2 regions of the Flavobacterium qiangtangense genome follow, and region 2 is predicted to be linked to the other one. Evidence: riboswitches for the same ligand, from Rfam matches in the RefSeq annotation. Region 2 holds a riboswitch; the other holds the start of a gene.
What was found. Region 2 has a riboswitch for S-adenosylmethionine ahead of ACFPVY_RS04530 (Na+/H+ antiporter NhaC family protein). Riboswitches for the same ligand answer to the same signal wherever they lie in the genome.
Positions count from the first base shown of each region.

Region 1 (8,091 bases), on a different contig from region 2:
TTTGTTATCGTCAGAATATTCTAAAGTAACCTGAGATTTTGCATCGGGACGCAAGTAATTAATTTCAGAATTTTCTCTTCTCAAAACAGCCAACTCTCTCAATAATGCGTGAGACAAATCTAACGCCAACGGCATATAATTTTCAGTTTCATTTGTTGCATAACCAAACATCATTCCTTGATCTCCAGCACCTTGCTCTTCTTTGCTTGCTCTGTCAACACCTTGATTAATGTCTTGAGACTGCTCATGAATTGCAGATAAAACACCACAAGAATTAGCCTCAAACATATATTCGCTTTTTGTATAACCAATTTTTTTGATCACATCACGAGCAATTTGTTGAACGTCTAAATATGTTTTTGATTTTACTTCTCCTGCCAAAATTACTTGTCCGGTTGTTACCAAAGTTTCACAAGCCACCTTTGATTCAGCGTCAAAAGCCAAGAAATTATCAATTAATGCATCAGAAATTTGGTCAGCAATTTTATCTGGATGTCCTTCACTCACAGACTCTGACGTAAATAAATAAGCCATATATTTTTATTTTAATTTTTTTCGGAAAAAATTGCAGGAAAAAGCTAAAGGAGGGTTTCTGCTTTAGCATTTTTTACGATATTGAAATAGTTCAATATCAGAGGTTGCAATCAGTTCAAATTTTTCCTCTTATGTTTAGTCTGCAAAGTAACGAAGACTTTTGAAAATAACAAAGCACAAAGCAAACAGATATAAAAATGATTTTCTTATTGAAATTTAAAGAAGTTATTTTTGTTAAAATTTTCTCACATATTAAAAAATTTATTAACTTTAGTTCTTTAACTTGAAAATTTTATATTATGAAAAAAACTTTACTTTCTTTGTTATTTTTATCTGTTGGAACGCTGGCTCAGGCTCAAAACTTATTGCAAGAGAATTTTGACTCGTTCACAGCTTTAGCAACAGCGGGATGGACAAACACCAATCAAAGTTCTCCGTTAGGTGCATCGACTTGGGCACAAGGGGGAGGAACTGCATTTTCAACAGGTGGGTTTAATGGAGGTGCAACTTCTTTTACATTGTGTAATTTTAATAGCACAACTGGTGCTGGAACAATTAGTAACTGGTTGATTACTCCGGTGGTTAGCCTACAAAATGGTGATATTGTCACATTTTACAGCAGATCTGGTGGAACAGGAGCGGCTCCTGTTTATCCTGACCGTTTAGAATTAAGATTAAGTACTAATGGCGCTACTACTGTCAATCCAACTGGCGGGTCTGCAGGAGTTGGGGATTTTACAACTGTTGCACTTTCAATCAATCCTAATTTGACTAGTACAGGTTATCCATTTACTTGGACACAATATACTTATACAGTTACTGGTTTAACAGGTGTTGTACCTTGTAAATTGGCGTTCAGATATTTTGTAACAAGTGGAGGTCCAGATGGTGCAAACTCAAATATCGTCGGAGTTGATGCTTTATCTATAGATAGACCAACTGCTGGAACTTCAGATTTCTTCGCTAAAAATTTCGCAGTTTATCCAAATCCATCAAACGGAATTATTAACGTAGCATCTAAAAATAACAATGCAATTGACGCAATTCAATTAACAGATTTGAACGGAAGAGTTGTTAAAAATATTAATGCAAATGGTGTGTCTGATACACAAATTAATATCTCTGATTTAACTTCTGGAGTTTATTTCTTGAATATTAAAACAGAAGTTGGTTTAGGTACTACTAAAATTGTAAAGAACTAAATTACAGCATTTTAAAAACAAAAACCTGCTTAATTTTAAGCAGGTTTTTTTGTGTCTAAAAAATAAAATAAATGTTAAAGTTTAAAATTGTGTGTTGCAAATCCAAAAATAGTTCTGAAGTTTGCATCATCAAAAAGTAACAAAAATGAAAAATATTATTTGTCATATGTATTGCAAAATGTGGAGAAATTCTGCAGAGCGTACTATTGCCAAATTTTAAATTTTTTAAAATATATAGCAAAAAGCCTCTGCCGAAAAGCAGAGGTTTTTTTTTGAAAATGAATCAAGAATTAAAAATACCAGAATTGAAATTCTCTATTAACTAACTCAACCATTTCAATTCTCCTCCTCAAATTTTTTTTTGAGGAGGTTAAAAAAGATAAAAGATGAATACGATAATTATTATTTGCTGTAAAAAAATGATGTGGATTTATTGCCACCTCAAGCCCTATTGCCAAAAGATACCGACTTAATCTCTGTTTATATTCAAGTGTAAAGTCCTTTTGGTAAGCCAGCCAAAAGGACTTTTTTTTATCTCAATACTCAATACTAAAATCTCAATATTAATACCTCAATACGAAAATTATGAAAGCGATAAATGTTTTAGGATACTCAAGAAACAACGAACAATTCGTTGTAAAAACTCAAAATGCCGATGTCAGAATTAGCAATAATAATAGATTTCCAGAATTAGATGGTCCAAATCCGTTCGAATATATCCTTGCCGGATTTGCTGGATGCATAAACGCAGTCGGGCAAAACGTAGCCAAAGAATTAGGCTTGAACCTAAAATCACTCCAAGTAGAAATCACAGGAACCATCAACCAAGAAGAAAGAATCGGATTCAATAAAATTGAAATCGTCTTGAAACCAACAACAGATGCTTCCCTGAAAATCCTTCAAGCGTGGCTGAAATTAGTCCAGCAAAAAAGTCCAGTTTATGATAATTTAATCAATCCCACGCCAGTCGAGTTGATTTTATTTAAAGAATATAATTATGCTGCATAACGCATAAACTAAGAATTGTTTTGTTTGTTTTATTGTTTGTTTGTTGAAAAGACTGCTTTTGATCGCCAGTCAAAAGCAGTTCTTTTTTATTTAGGCAAAAGAAATTAGCCAAAGCTTTAATCGAATCCTTTTAAATAAAAATTAGTGAATTCGGGGCAAAACAAGAACATAAAAATCATTAAATCGGCGGCAAAAAAAATCTGAGTAAATCAGTGAAATCTGTGTTTAAAACTAAAAAATCATGTTAACAAAAAAAATAAATATCATCCTTTTCGGAATTGAAACCGTCGGAAGTTCTTTGATAAACCAAATACTTTCCAACCAAAATTCCTTCCTTTCAACTAAAAATATCGAAGTCAGACTTCCAATAATTACTAATTCCACAGTCGCTTTTTTCGAAAAGCCAACAGTTAAAAATTCGTGGGAAGCCAATTTCATCCAATTCTCAATTCCTTTCAAAGTCGAAGACATCATCAATTTTGTCCAAGAAAACGAACTTGAAAATTTGATTGCAATCGACACCACAGAAACCAACGATTTGCTTCTAGAATATTTCGAATTGCTTCAAAATGATTTCGATATCATCAGCATAAATCCAGCAATAGAAACACTTCCAGCAGACTTCAACGCGTCGGTAAACGCCAACGTAAAAAAATTCGGAAAAGATTTCTTCTTCATCAATCCAACAAAAAACCAAGCCATTTCTCAAACCATTTTAAACAAAATCATCGAAATCGCGGAAAAACCAGATTTGAAAATCGCCGTTTAATTGCCATAGAATTTCCAAAAAACAGTTGCAAAACCCAAACAAATTCCCTTACTTTGCAACGTTCATACACTTATTGACAGTTATCACGAAAGGCCGAGGGATTAGACCCGTTGAAGCCTTAGCAACCCTTTATCACTAAAGAAGGTGCTACATTCTACCAAATTTTTGGATAGATAACAACACGAAATACACTCTATTTCCTCACTTTCCTGACTACATATCGATATTTATAATTTTTTTTTAGAAGCAAATGGTCGTTGCTTTTTCAGCAATCTGTCATTGCGAGTTTACGAAGCAATCTTAAAACTCTGCATCAAGCTATCTAAGAAAAGGTATTGAACTTTTGGTTTCAACAGAACCATTGCGTAACAATTAGTACCGAAAAAAAAATGTCAGACATACACAAAGCCATCTCAGAAAGAATTCTCGTCCTCGACGGCGCGATGGGAACAATGCTCCAGCGATATAATTTCTCTGAAGAAGATTTCCGTGGCGAAAGATTCAAAGATTTTCCGCATCCGTTAAAAGGGAACAACGATTTATTGTCGTTGACTCAACCGCAAGCTATAAAAGACGTACACCGCCAATATTTTGAAGCCGGCGCAGACATCGTGGAAACCAACACCTTTTCAGGAACCACAATCGGAATGGCTGATTACCATCTCGAAGATTTGGTTTACGAATTAAATTACGAATCTGCAAAATTAGCCAAAGAAGTCGCTGACGAATTCACCGCAAAAAATCCAGACAAGCCAAGATTTGTAGCAGGTTCAATCGGACCAACAAACAGAACTGCAAGTATGTCTCCAGATGTAAACGATCCGGGTTACCGAGCCGTGACTTTTGATGATTTGCGAATTGCTTACAAACAGCAAGTTGAAGCTTTGATTGACGGCGGTTCTGATATTTTATTGGTAGAAACAATTTTCGATACATTAAATGCAAAAGCCGCACTTTTTGCTATCGAAGAAGTCAAAGAAGAAAGAAATTTAAATATCCCAATTATGGTTTCCGGAACAATTACCGATGCTTCCGGTAGAACGCTTTCGGGTCAAACCGTCGAAGCTTTTTTGATTTCCATTTCCCACATTCCGTTATTAAGCGTCGGATTTAATTGCGCTTTGGGAGCAGATCAGTTGAAACCTTATTTGCAACGACTTTCTCATAATACCTCATTTAATATTTCGGCGCATCCAAATGCAGGTTTGCCAAATGCCTTTGGGCAATACGACCAAACTCCAGAAGAAATGCAGGTTTTGATCAGAGAATATCTCGAAGATAATTTGATTAATATAATAGGAGGATGTTGTGGTACGAATCCAGAACACATTCGTCTGATTGCCGAAGTCGCAAAAGAATATTCACCAAGAATCGTAGAACCAGTTTAAAAACTGTAGCAAAAGAAGAACACAAAATGGCAGATGTCGATTGTAAAAAACATTTAAAATTATCAGGCCTTGAGCCTTTAATCATAACACCCGAAAGTATTTTCGTGAACGTCGGCGAGCGTACAAACGTGACCGGTTCTCGAAAATTCTTGCGTTTAATAAAAGAAGAAAATTACGAAGAAGCTTTAGATATCGCCAGAGCGCAAGTGGAAGGTGGCGCGCAAATCATCGACATTAATATGGACGAAGGAATGCTTGACGGCGTTCATGCAATGACCACTTTCTTGAATTTAATTGCTTCGGAACCAGATATTTCTCGAGTTCCTGTGATGATCGATAGTTCAAAATGGGAAATTATCGAAGCAGGTTTGAAAGTCGCCCAAGGTAAAAGCGTTGTCAATTCGATCAGTTTAAAAGAAGGCGAGGAAAACTTTATCCGTCAGGCAAAATTGATTAAAAAATATGGCGCCGCGGTAATAGTGATGGCGTTTGATGAAGTTGGTCAAGCAGATAATTATGACAGAAGAATTGAAATCTGCAAAAGATCGTATGACGTTTTGGTTGATCAAGTCGGATTTCCAGCGGAAGACATAATTTTTGACCCAAATATTTTTCCAGTAGCAACCGGAATGGAAGAACATCGCCAGAATGCAATAGATTTTTTCCGTGCCACAAAATGGATAAAAGAAAATCTTCCGTACGCAAGTATCAGCGGTGGCGTGAGCAATGTTTCGTTTTCTTTCCGTGGAAACGACAGGGTTCGTGAAGCGATGCACTCGGTTTTCTTATATCACGCTATCAATAACGGAATGACAATGGGAATCGTAAATCCAGAAATGCTGGAGATTTACGACCAAATTCCGAAAGATTTGTTAGAACACGTTGAAGATGTTTTGCTCGACAGAAGAGATGACGCAACCGAAAGATTGCTGACTTTTGCCGAAAATATCAAAGGCGATACCAAAGAAGTTACTGAAAAACAAGCTCAAGAATGGCGCTCATTTCCAATTCAAGAAAGATTGACGCACGCTTTAGTCAGAGGAATCGACGAATTTATCGAAATCGATATTGAAGAAGCGCGACAATTAGCCACAAAACCAATCGAAGTTATCGAAATCAATTTGATGACAGGAATGAACGTAGTCGGAGATTTATTTGGAAGTGGAAAAATGTTCTTGCCACAAGTGGTAAAATCGGCAAGGGTGATGAAAAAAGCGGTGGCTTATCTTCTACCATTTATTGAAAAAGAAAAAGATGGAAAGTCAAGTTCGGCTGGAAAAGTCCTAATGGCAACAGTAAAAGGCGACGTTCACGACATCGGAAAAAACATTGTTTCTGTAGTTTTAGGTTGTAATAATTACGAAATTATAGATTTAGGCGTAATGGTTCCACCGGAAAAAATCATCCAAACGGCGATTGAAGAAAAAGTTGATATCATCGGTTTAAGCGGTTTGATTACGCCATCTTTAGACGAAATGGTTTATTTGGCGAAACAAATGGACAAGATGAATGTCAGTATTCCCATTATGATTGGCGGTGCGACAACTTCGCGAGCACACACGGCTGTAAAAATTGCACCAGAATATCGAGAAACTGTTGTTCACGTCAACGATGCTTCGCGAGCCGTGACTGTCGCTGGAAATTTGATTAATAAAAATACAAATCAAGCTTATTTTAAAAGCCTTCGTTCTGAATATGATGAACTTCGGGAAGGCTATCTGAACCGAAGTCGCGACAAGAATTTCCATACGATTGAAGAAGCTAGAAAAAATAAATTAAAATTAGATTGGGATAATTTCAATCCTATAAAACCGAATTTCATCGGAGCAAAAACCATAGAAGTAAAATTAGACGAATTAGTTGATTTTATTGACTGGACACCATTTTTTAGGACTTGGGATTTACACGGAAAATATCCAAATATTTTGACCGATGAAGTTGTTGGCGAACAAGCCGTGATTTTATTCAACGATGCCCAAAAAATGCTGAAGCAATTGCTCGAAGAAAATTGGCTCGAAGCAAAAGGAATCTACGGAATTTTTCCAGCAAACCAAATAAACGATGACGACATCGAATTATTTGATGAGAACGGAAAACACCTGCAGACTTTCTTGACGTTAAGGCAACAATCAGCAAAAACAAAAGGCGCGCCAAACATCGCATTGTCTGATTTTATAGCTCCAAAAGATTCTGGAATTACCGATTATATGGGCGCTTTTTGTGTAACGACAGGCTTTGGTGTGGATGAACAAGCATCTGAATTTGAGAAAAATTTAGACGATTATAACTCAATTATGGTGAAAGCTTTGGGTGACCGTTTTGCAGAAGCTTTTGCTGAATATTTGCACAAAAAAATCCGTAAAGAAATCTGGGGTTATGCTTCTGATGAGGTTTTGAATAACGAAGCTTTGATTAAAGAAGAATACAAAGGAATCCGTCCCGCGCCTGGGTATCCGGCGTGTCCAGACCATTTGGAAAAGCCAACAATTTGGAAATTATTAAATGTGGATAAAGAAATAGGAGTGACTTTGACCGAAAGTATGGCGATGTGGCCAGCTTCTTCGGTGTCAGGATATTATTTCGGAAACCCAGAAAGCAAGTATTTTGGCTTAGGAAAAATAAAAAAAGACCAAGTCGAAGATTATGCAAAACGCCGAAATGTTTCTTATGATTATGCCGAAAAATGGCTAAATCCAAATATTGCAGATTAAACAAGTCAAAAAGTCAAATGTCAAAAAGTCGTAAAGGACTTTTGACTTTCGACTTTCAAACTTTAAGACATAAAAACAAATGAAAGTAACCGAACATATAGAAAAAGCAAACGGAAAACCATTATTTTCCTTCGAAATATTACCGCCGTTGAAAGGCCAAAATATCCAGTCGATTTTTGACAGCATTGACCCTTTGATGGAGTTCAATCCGCCATTTATTGACGTAACTTACCACCGTGAAGAATACGAATACAAAGAATTGCCAAGCGGTCTATTGGAAAAAAGAGTTGTAAAAAAACGCCCTGGAACAGTAGGAATTTGTTCTGCAATCCAAAATAAATACCAAGTCGATGCGATTCCGCACATTCTTTGTGGTGGATTTACAAAGGAAGATACCGAAAATTTCTTGATTGATTTGGACTTTCTCGGAATCCAAAACGTGGTCGCTTTACGTGGCGATGCTGTGAAGAATGAGACGT
Region 1 is NZ_JBHSQB010000020.1:62,255-70,345, forward strand. It holds gene metK (methionine adenosyltransferase) at 1-534, opposite strand, end outside; gene ACFPVY_RS16440 (T9SS type A sorting domain-containing protein) at 834-1,736, shown strand; gene ACFPVY_RS16445 (OsmC family protein) at 2,322-2,744, shown strand; gene ACFPVY_RS16450 (hypothetical protein) at 2,986-3,513, shown strand; SAM riboswitch class I at 3,591-3,693, shown strand; gene ACFPVY_RS16455 (homocysteine S-methyltransferase family protein) at 3,903-4,901, shown strand; gene metH (methionine synthase) at 4,928-7,612, shown strand; gene metF (methylenetetrahydrofolate reductase [NAD(P)H]) at 7,692-8,091, shown strand, end outside.
Region 1: another riboswitch for S-adenosylmethionine. It lies ahead of ACFPVY_RS16455 (homocysteine S-methyltransferase family protein); the one in region 2 lies ahead of ACFPVY_RS04530 (Na+/H+ antiporter NhaC family protein).

Region 2 (8,091 bases):
TTAATATTAATCTTTCGCTTTTTGTTTTTAAATTTGTCATTTTAAGTTTTCCTTTTTCTCCTTAATTTTTCCTAGTATAAAAATTATTATTGATAAAGCTAGAAGAATTAGTCCGTAGGTTACCATTACCTGACCAGTTACAAAACCAATTTCAAATTTCCCATAAATAAAAAATATCCCAACAAGGATAATAATTATAGCGCATATTCCAATTCCTTTACTATTTTTCATAATATCATTTTGAGTACTCAATATTGACAATCAAAGTCATAGCCCCGATTGAAGCGGAAATCCTTTCATTAAAAAAATCTATTTTTTCTTAGCGTGAAAGAGCGACCAACGGAAGCTCCTTTCACGCCTTAGAAAAAAAAATTTTTTGATGAAAGATTGAAGTGAAAAGCGGGAAAAGCTTCAAAAAAGAATGGCAGATTTTAGTTTGCAGATTACAGTCAAACTGCGTACTGAAAACTGCTTTCTGCTATATAATATTAAGTAAGCATTCCTCCGTCCACGTTCATAACTTGTCCTGTGATGTACGCGCTCATGTCTGAAGCCAAGAAAAGACAGGCGTTCGCAACGTCTTCAGTTGTTCCGCCACGTTTCAACGGAATTCCGTCTCTCCAGCCTTGAACTACGTCGTCGTTTAATTTTGCGGTCATTTCTGTCTCGATAAATCCTGGCGCGATGGCGTTACAACGGATGTTTCTTGAACCTAATTCTAATGCTACCGATTTTGTAAAACCAATAACACCAGCTTTTGACGCTGCATAATTTGTTTGTCCGGCGTTTCCTTTCACTCCTACAACTGAACTCATATTGATGATCGAACCTTTTCGGTTTTTCAGCATTGTTTTTTGAACGGCTTTGGTCATATTGAAAACCGATTTCAGGTTTACGTTGATTACCGTGTCGAAATCTTCTTCAGAAATACGCATCAAAAGGTTGTCTTTTGTGATACCAGCATTATTGATCAAGATATCGATGTTTCCGAAAGTCGCGATTACGTCGTCAACTAATTTTTGCGCTTCGTTGAAGTCTGCCGCGTTTGACTGGTAGCCTTTTGCTTGAACGCCAAGGGCAGTCAATTCGTCTTCTAAAACTTTAGCCGCTTCTGCTGATGAACTGTATGTGAATGCCACGTTTGCTCCGTGTTTTGCAAAAACTTCAGCGATTCCTCGCCCAATTCCGCGACTTGCGCCTGTGATAATCGCTGTTTTTCCTTCTAATAATTTCATTCTATTTTAATTTAGTTTGCTCTTGTTAGGTTGACAAATATAAGAATTCAATTGCAATGAAATTGAGTATCGTTTAATCTTTCACGAATTTATTTATCCTTTTGTCCCAAGCCGAACTGTAAATTGCGATTATCATAAAAACCAACAAAATATAGTTGTACCAAGCATTTGAAATTAAGTCGAATAGCTGTAATTTTCCTTTGGCAAAACTTAAAATAAGCAAAACTTGTGCGCCATAAGGCAAAAGCCCTTGAATTACACAACTGAAAACGTCTAAAATTGTAGCGACTTTCTTTGGACTCAATTCAAATTCATCGCTGATTTCTTTAGCGATTTTTCCGGTGATTACGATGGAAACGGTGTTGTTCGCAATGGCCATATTTGTAATTCCGACCAAAGTTCCGATTCCCATTTGAGCGGATTTTTTGTTCTTTATTTTCGATTTTATTTTATAAAGTACATAATCAATTCCGCCTGCTGTTTGAACCAAAGTTGCCAAACCGCCTGTTAACATTGATAGCAAGAAAATATCGGTCATGCTTAAAAAACCTTCGTAGATTTTCTGCGTAAATTGTAAAAGTGTAAAATCGTTTCCGAAGAAGCCGATAATTCCAGCGATTAAAATTCCGATTAATAAAGTCATAAAAACGTTCACTCCAATTACGGCGAGAATTATGACCAAAATATAAGGAAGAATCGACAGCAATTGATAGTCGCCTTTTTCGATAACGACGGAACTTACTTCGGAATTAAATCCTAAATAAGCCAACAATAAAATCGTAATTATTGCCGCCGGAAGCGCGATAAACAAATTGACTTTAAACTTGTCACGCATTTCACAACCAAGCGATTGCGTTGCGGCGATTGTTGTGTCAGAAATGATAGAAAGATTATCGCCAAGCATGGAACCGCCCAATAATGAACCGGCAATTAACGGCATTGACGCGCCACTTTTATCGGCCAAACTTATGGCGATTGGTCCCAAAGCAACGATTGAACCTACGGAAGTTCCCGTGGCTGTTGATAAAAACGAAGCGATTAAGAAAATTCCCAATGGAAAATATTCGGGGTCAATATTATTTATTCCCAAATTCACTACGGAATCAACGGCTCCCATTGCTTGCGTTACCGTTGCAAAAGCACCTGAAAATAAATAAATCAGACACATTGTGATGATTTGGCTGTTGCCACAACCTTCAATTAAAGTATCGATTTTGGATTCTATGGATTGTTTGAAAATGACAAAGGCGACGATAATCCCAAGAACAACAGCAATTGGCGAAGGCAACGCATAAAAATCATTCAGAAGGATTCCGGCTCCCAAAAAGGTAAAAATAAAAACGAAAAAAGGAATTAAGGCGAATGCATTGCCTTGAATTTTAAGATGTTTCATCATCGATTTGCTTAAAAATTAATAAAGCTCACGACGAAAAGCTAACCGAAAAGAAATTGTGAAAACAACATTTTTTCCAAAGGATTTGGCTTATCGTTTTAGCACCTTGCTTGTTGCTGCAGGTTGCTATCTCTTTATGAGATTCGTGATAACGGATGCAAAGATAGATTTTATATTGAATTTAATTTAATCAGAATGCGATTTTTATGAATAATCAATAACAATCGAAATAAAAGTGTAACTCTCATAAAAATAAAAATGCTTTGCTGAATTATCAACAAAGCATTTTTTAAATTTTCGTTAAAATCTACCGATGTATTTCTGGCATAACTACATAACTGTCATCTTCTGGAACTTTTGGAAACTCTTTTTTTCTCCAACGTTCTTTGGCAACTTCTAGTTTTTCATTGCTTGAAGAAACAAAATTCCAATAAATAAAACGTTCTTCGGGTAACGGCTGTCCGCCAAAAAGAATAACGTGCGTATTTGGCATCAAGGTCATTGAACAAGCATCGTCTAATTTCGAAACCAGCATATTTCCTTTTTCAACGTGGTGCTCACAAGCTTGGATGGCTCCTTCTACAACACAAATTCCGATTTCTCCAAACAATTGACCTTCAGTATGTAAAAGATATTCATCTTCAGTTTTAATTTCAACCATAAACAAATCAGAATGAACCGGAACTGGCGATTCTTTTCCGTAACCTTTTCCTGCGACTAATGTAAAATCAGTTGTTCCATCTTTCCATCTTGGCAAATCATTTCTGTCAAAATGATGGAATTCTGGCTGCATATCTTCTTTTTCTTTGGGCAAAGCAACCCAAATTTGATAACCGTGAACATCGTGCTCCGAGCCATCTCTGAGTGTCGCAGGAGTTCTTTCGGTATGCGTGACGCCGTTTCCAGCAATCATCCAATTTACAGAACCTGGAGCTATTTTTTGTTCAGTTCCAAGGCTGTCTTTGTGCATAATTTCGCCTTCCAATAAAAAAGTCAAAGTCGCCAAACCAATGTGTGGATGCTGACCAACGTCCATGTAATGTTCAGGTCCCATTTTTGCCGGACCCATGTGATCAATGAAAATAAACGGACCGACCATTCTTTTCTTGCGAAACGGCAAAAGTCTTCCGACTAAAAAATCTCCGATATCACGTGGTCTTTCTTCTATTATTAGGTCTATGTTGGACATGTTTTTTTGGGTTTAGGGTTTTGGGTAATGGGTTCAAGTGTTTTGTGAGCAATCTAAATTACAAAATTATTTTAATGCTTCTATAATTGCTTCCCATTCTGATAATTTCTGTAAAAAACTTTTGGAAGCGTTCGCTCCGCTTGGCGAAGGAAGAATTGTGTATTTTAAATCTGATTTTCTTCCGATATATTTATCATAATAATTTGACGCATTTTTACTTGAGAAAAAGACGTGTTTTATGTTTGGGTACGTTTTATGGAAGCTCTCAAAATCATTTGGCACTTCGTTTTTGATATTACTGTCAAGGCTTCCTGTTCTTTCGCAGAATTCTAAAACATCCCAAAGAGCGATGTCATTTTCTATCAATAATTGCTTTTTTTCGGCAAAAGTTTCGGGCAAAGGTTGGTCAAATAATGTAAAAAGTAATTTCCAAAAACTATTTCCTTTGTTTCCATAATATTCTTGTAATTCCAACGACTTTTCCCCTGGCATTGTTCCAAGAATTATGATTTTGGAATCTTCGTTTACGAATGGTGCAAAAGCTTTTTTCATTTCTTAAAAGTAAAAATTAACGCAGAGAAACACAAAGATTTTTTGCAAAGATTTGCGAAATTGATTTTTTAGGTACAAAAAAAGCCTCACAAAAATTGCGAGGCTTTCTATATAAATTTATAGAAAAATTATCCCATGATTTCTTTTACTTTTTTACCGATTTCTGCAGGAGAATCAACAACGTGGATGCCGCATTCTCTCATGATGCGTTTTTTAGCTTCTGCTGTATCATCAGCACCACCAACAATTGCACCAGCGTGACCCATTGTTCTTCCTTTTGGAGCAGTTTCTCCAGCGATGAATCCAACAACTGGTTTTCTGTTACCGTCTTCTTTAACCCATTTTGCAGCATCAGCTTCTAATTGTCCACCAATTTCACCGATCATAATGATACATTCCGTTTCTGGATCATTCATCAACAATTCAACCGCTTCCTTAGTTGTTGTTCCAATAATTGGATCTCCACCGATACCGATCGCTGTTGTGATTCCCAAACCTTGTTTTACAACTTGGTCAGCAGCTTCATAAGTTAAAGTTCCAGATTTTGAAACGATACCAACATTACCTTTTTTGAAAACGAAACCTGGCATGATACCAACTTTAGCTTCACCTGGAGTAATTACACCTGGACAGTTTGGCCCGATTAAACGGCATTCTTTATTTTGGATATAAGCGTAAGCTTTGATCATATCTGCAACCGGAATTCCTTCTGTAATCGTGATAATTACTTTAATTCCAGCATCAGCAGCTTCCATAATTGCATCAGCAGCAAAAGCTGGCGGTACAAAAATGATTGTTGTGTCAGCGCCAGCTTGTTCAACAGCATCTTTAACTGTGTTGAAAACTGGACGATCTAAATGCGTAGTTCCACCTTTTCCAGGAGTTACCCCACCAACAACGTTTGTACCATATTCAATCATTTGAGAAGCGTGAAAAGTTCCTTCGCTTCCTGTAAAACCTTGAACAATTATTTTAGAATCTTTATTGACTAAAACGCTCATAATATATTTTTTAAATTTATTTTTTGAAATAGTGATGCAAAAGTAAGGTTTTGATGCCTAATTGAAAAGTTTTTTAAGCTTTATATTCGAACAAATTATGACAGCTGGCTCATTTGAAATCCCCTGAATAATTTATCTTCTTTTATTTCCCAAATGACCATAAAATGAGCTAAAAGCATTTCTTCTCTTGGGTTTTCAAATGTCTTTACATAGTGAGAATAACGCACAGAAACTTGATTGTCTTCTTCTAAAATATGACTTATTCTGATTTTTGATCTCACATAAGCAATGCTCAATTCAGAAGATAGCGCCAAGATTTCAGCAAGATTCATCTGAAGAAAACCCTTTGAGCTGTTCCAATCTAAAATTACTTCAGGATGTAAAAAAGATTCCATCGCTTTTATGTCAAGAAGTACATCTGATTTGTAAAAATTCTGAACAATTTCTTTTGCAGTCATCTTTATTTCAGTTTATTAAGAATATCTGGAATTTGTTTTAAGTGTGCCAACTGTTTCAGCTTCTCGCGAGATTCTTCAACCGGGGTTCCAAAATATGTTTTTCCGCCCTGAATTGATTTTGAAACTCCTGTCTGTCCTAAAACAACAGCCTTTGTTCCTATTGTGATACCGCTTGTTGTTCCAACTTGTCCCCAAAGCGTCACTTCATCTTCGATAATTACACAACCCGCAATTCCGGTTTGTGCTGCAATTAAGCATTTTTTACCAATAACTGTATCGTGTCCAACGTGAACTTGATTATCGATTTTTGTTCCTTCGCCAATTGTTGTATCGCCAGTAACGCCTTTATCGATGGTACAAAGCGCCCCGATGCCGACATTATTTTCAATAACAACTCTTCCGCCAGAAATCAATTGGTCAAAACCAGATTCTCGTTTTTTATAATAAAAAGCGTCTGCCCCAAGAATTGTTCCGGCGTGAATAATCACGTTATCGCCAATTATCGTATTGTCATAAATCGAAACATTGGCGTGAATAATACAGTTTTTACCAATTTTCACATTGTTTCCTATAAAACAATTTGGCTGAATGAAAGTATTTTCACCAATCTCAGCACTTAAAGAAATGGAAACAGTTGTTCCTTGAAATGGCCTGAAATGTCGTGTCAATTTATTAAAATCCCTAAAAGGATCGTCAGAAATCAAAAGCGCTTTTCCGTCAGGACATTCAACATTTTTATTAATCAAAATAATTGTCGCCGCTGAATTCAAAGCTTTGTCATAATATTTTGGATGATCAACAAAAACAATATCTCCAGGTTCTACGACGTGAATTTCATTCATTCCGAGGACTTGAAAATTGCCATCACCAACAAATTCGCAATCGATTAAGTTGGCAATTTCTTTAAGCGTATGTATGTTTGGGAACTTCATATATTTAATTAGAGAATGTGAAAATTAGATAATTAGATAATCCACAATATAGTGAACTTTCTAATTATCTAATTATCTAATTTATTAATCGTCTAATTATTCCTTAACACGCTCCATATAAGAACCTGAAGCGGTGTCGATTTTGATTTTATCACCTTCATTAATGAACAAAGGTACGTTTACAGTTGCTCCTGTTTCCACAGTTGCTGGTTTTGTAGCATTTGTCGAAGTATTTCCTTTAACACCTGGCTCAGAATAAGTTACCTCTAATACAACAGAAGCCGGCATATCAACAGATAAAGGTGCTTCTGTCTCTGCATTGATAATCACTTTTACCGTTGTTCCTTCTTTTAATAAATCTGGAGCATCAAGAATTGCTTTGTTCAATTGAATTTGTTCGTACGATTCTGTATGCATGAAGTTATACAAATCACCTTCTGCATATAAGTATTGAAATTCATGCGTTTCAACACGAACTTCATCAATTTTATGTCCAGCAGAAAAAGTGTTATCTAAAACTTTTCCGTTTGTTAAGCTTTTCAATTTTGTTCTCACGAAAGCTGGGCCTTTTCCTGGTTTAACGTGTAAGAACTCAATAATTTTATAAATATCGTGGTTAAATTTGATACACAATCCGTTTCTAATATCTGATGTACTTGCCATTTTTGTTTTTTGTTTATTTGTTGAACTACTTCAACTGTTTGTTTGTTATTTTTTAATCGTAACGGTTTTTGACTTTCGACTTTATAACGTTAAGACTTTTGACTTATTTGTGACTAATAAATTCCGGTATATCCTTTCATTACTCCTCTTGACGAATTTCTGATAAAAAGAATGATTTCATCACGTTCTGGAGTTGCTTCCATTTCAGCTTCAATAATTCCCAAAGCTTGAGTCGTATTGTAATTCTTTTGGTACAAAATTCTATAAATATCTTGAATCTCACGGATTTTCTCTGGTGTAAAACCTCTCCTTCTCAATCCGACAGAATTAATCCCTACGTAAGAAAGAGGTTCTTTAGCCGCTTTTGTATATGGTGGAACATCTTTTCTAACCAATGAACCGCCAGAAATCATTGCGTGATCTCCGATGCTGATGAATTGGTGAATTGCTGCCAAACCTCCAATAATTGCATAATTTCCAACAGTCACGTGACCTGCCAAAGCTACTCCGTTTACAATAATTGCGTTATCGCCGATGTGGCAATCGTGCGCAATGTGTGCGGTTGCCATAACAAGACAGTTTTTTCCAATGGTTGTCTGCCCCGAAGCCACGGTTCCTCTGTTGATAGTTACACATTCTCTGATCGTAGTATTGTCGCCAATAATTGC
Region 2 is NZ_JBHSQB010000004.1:304,677-312,767, reverse strand. It holds gene ACFPVY_RS04545 (GNAT family N-acetyltransferase) at 1-40, opposite strand, end outside; gene ACFPVY_RS04540 (hypothetical protein) at 37-231, opposite strand; gene fabG (3-oxoacyl-[acyl-carrier-protein] reductase) at 489-1,235, opposite strand; gene ACFPVY_RS04530 (Na+/H+ antiporter NhaC family protein) at 1,309-2,631, opposite strand; SAM-I-IV-variant riboswitch at 2,689-2,785, opposite strand; gene ACFPVY_RS04525 (pirin family protein) at 2,936-3,817, opposite strand; gene ACFPVY_RS04520 (DNA-deoxyinosine glycosylase) at 3,884-4,369, opposite strand; gene sucD (succinate--CoA ligase subunit alpha) at 4,498-5,370, opposite strand; gene ACFPVY_RS04510 (nuclear transport factor 2 family protein) at 5,466-5,828, opposite strand; gene ACFPVY_RS04505 (UDP-3-O-(3-hydroxymyristoyl)glucosamine N-acyltransferase) at 5,831-6,760, opposite strand; gene efp (elongation factor P) at 6,857-7,423, opposite strand; gene lpxA (acyl-ACP--UDP-N-acetylglucosamine O-acyltransferase) at 7,537-8,091, opposite strand, start outside.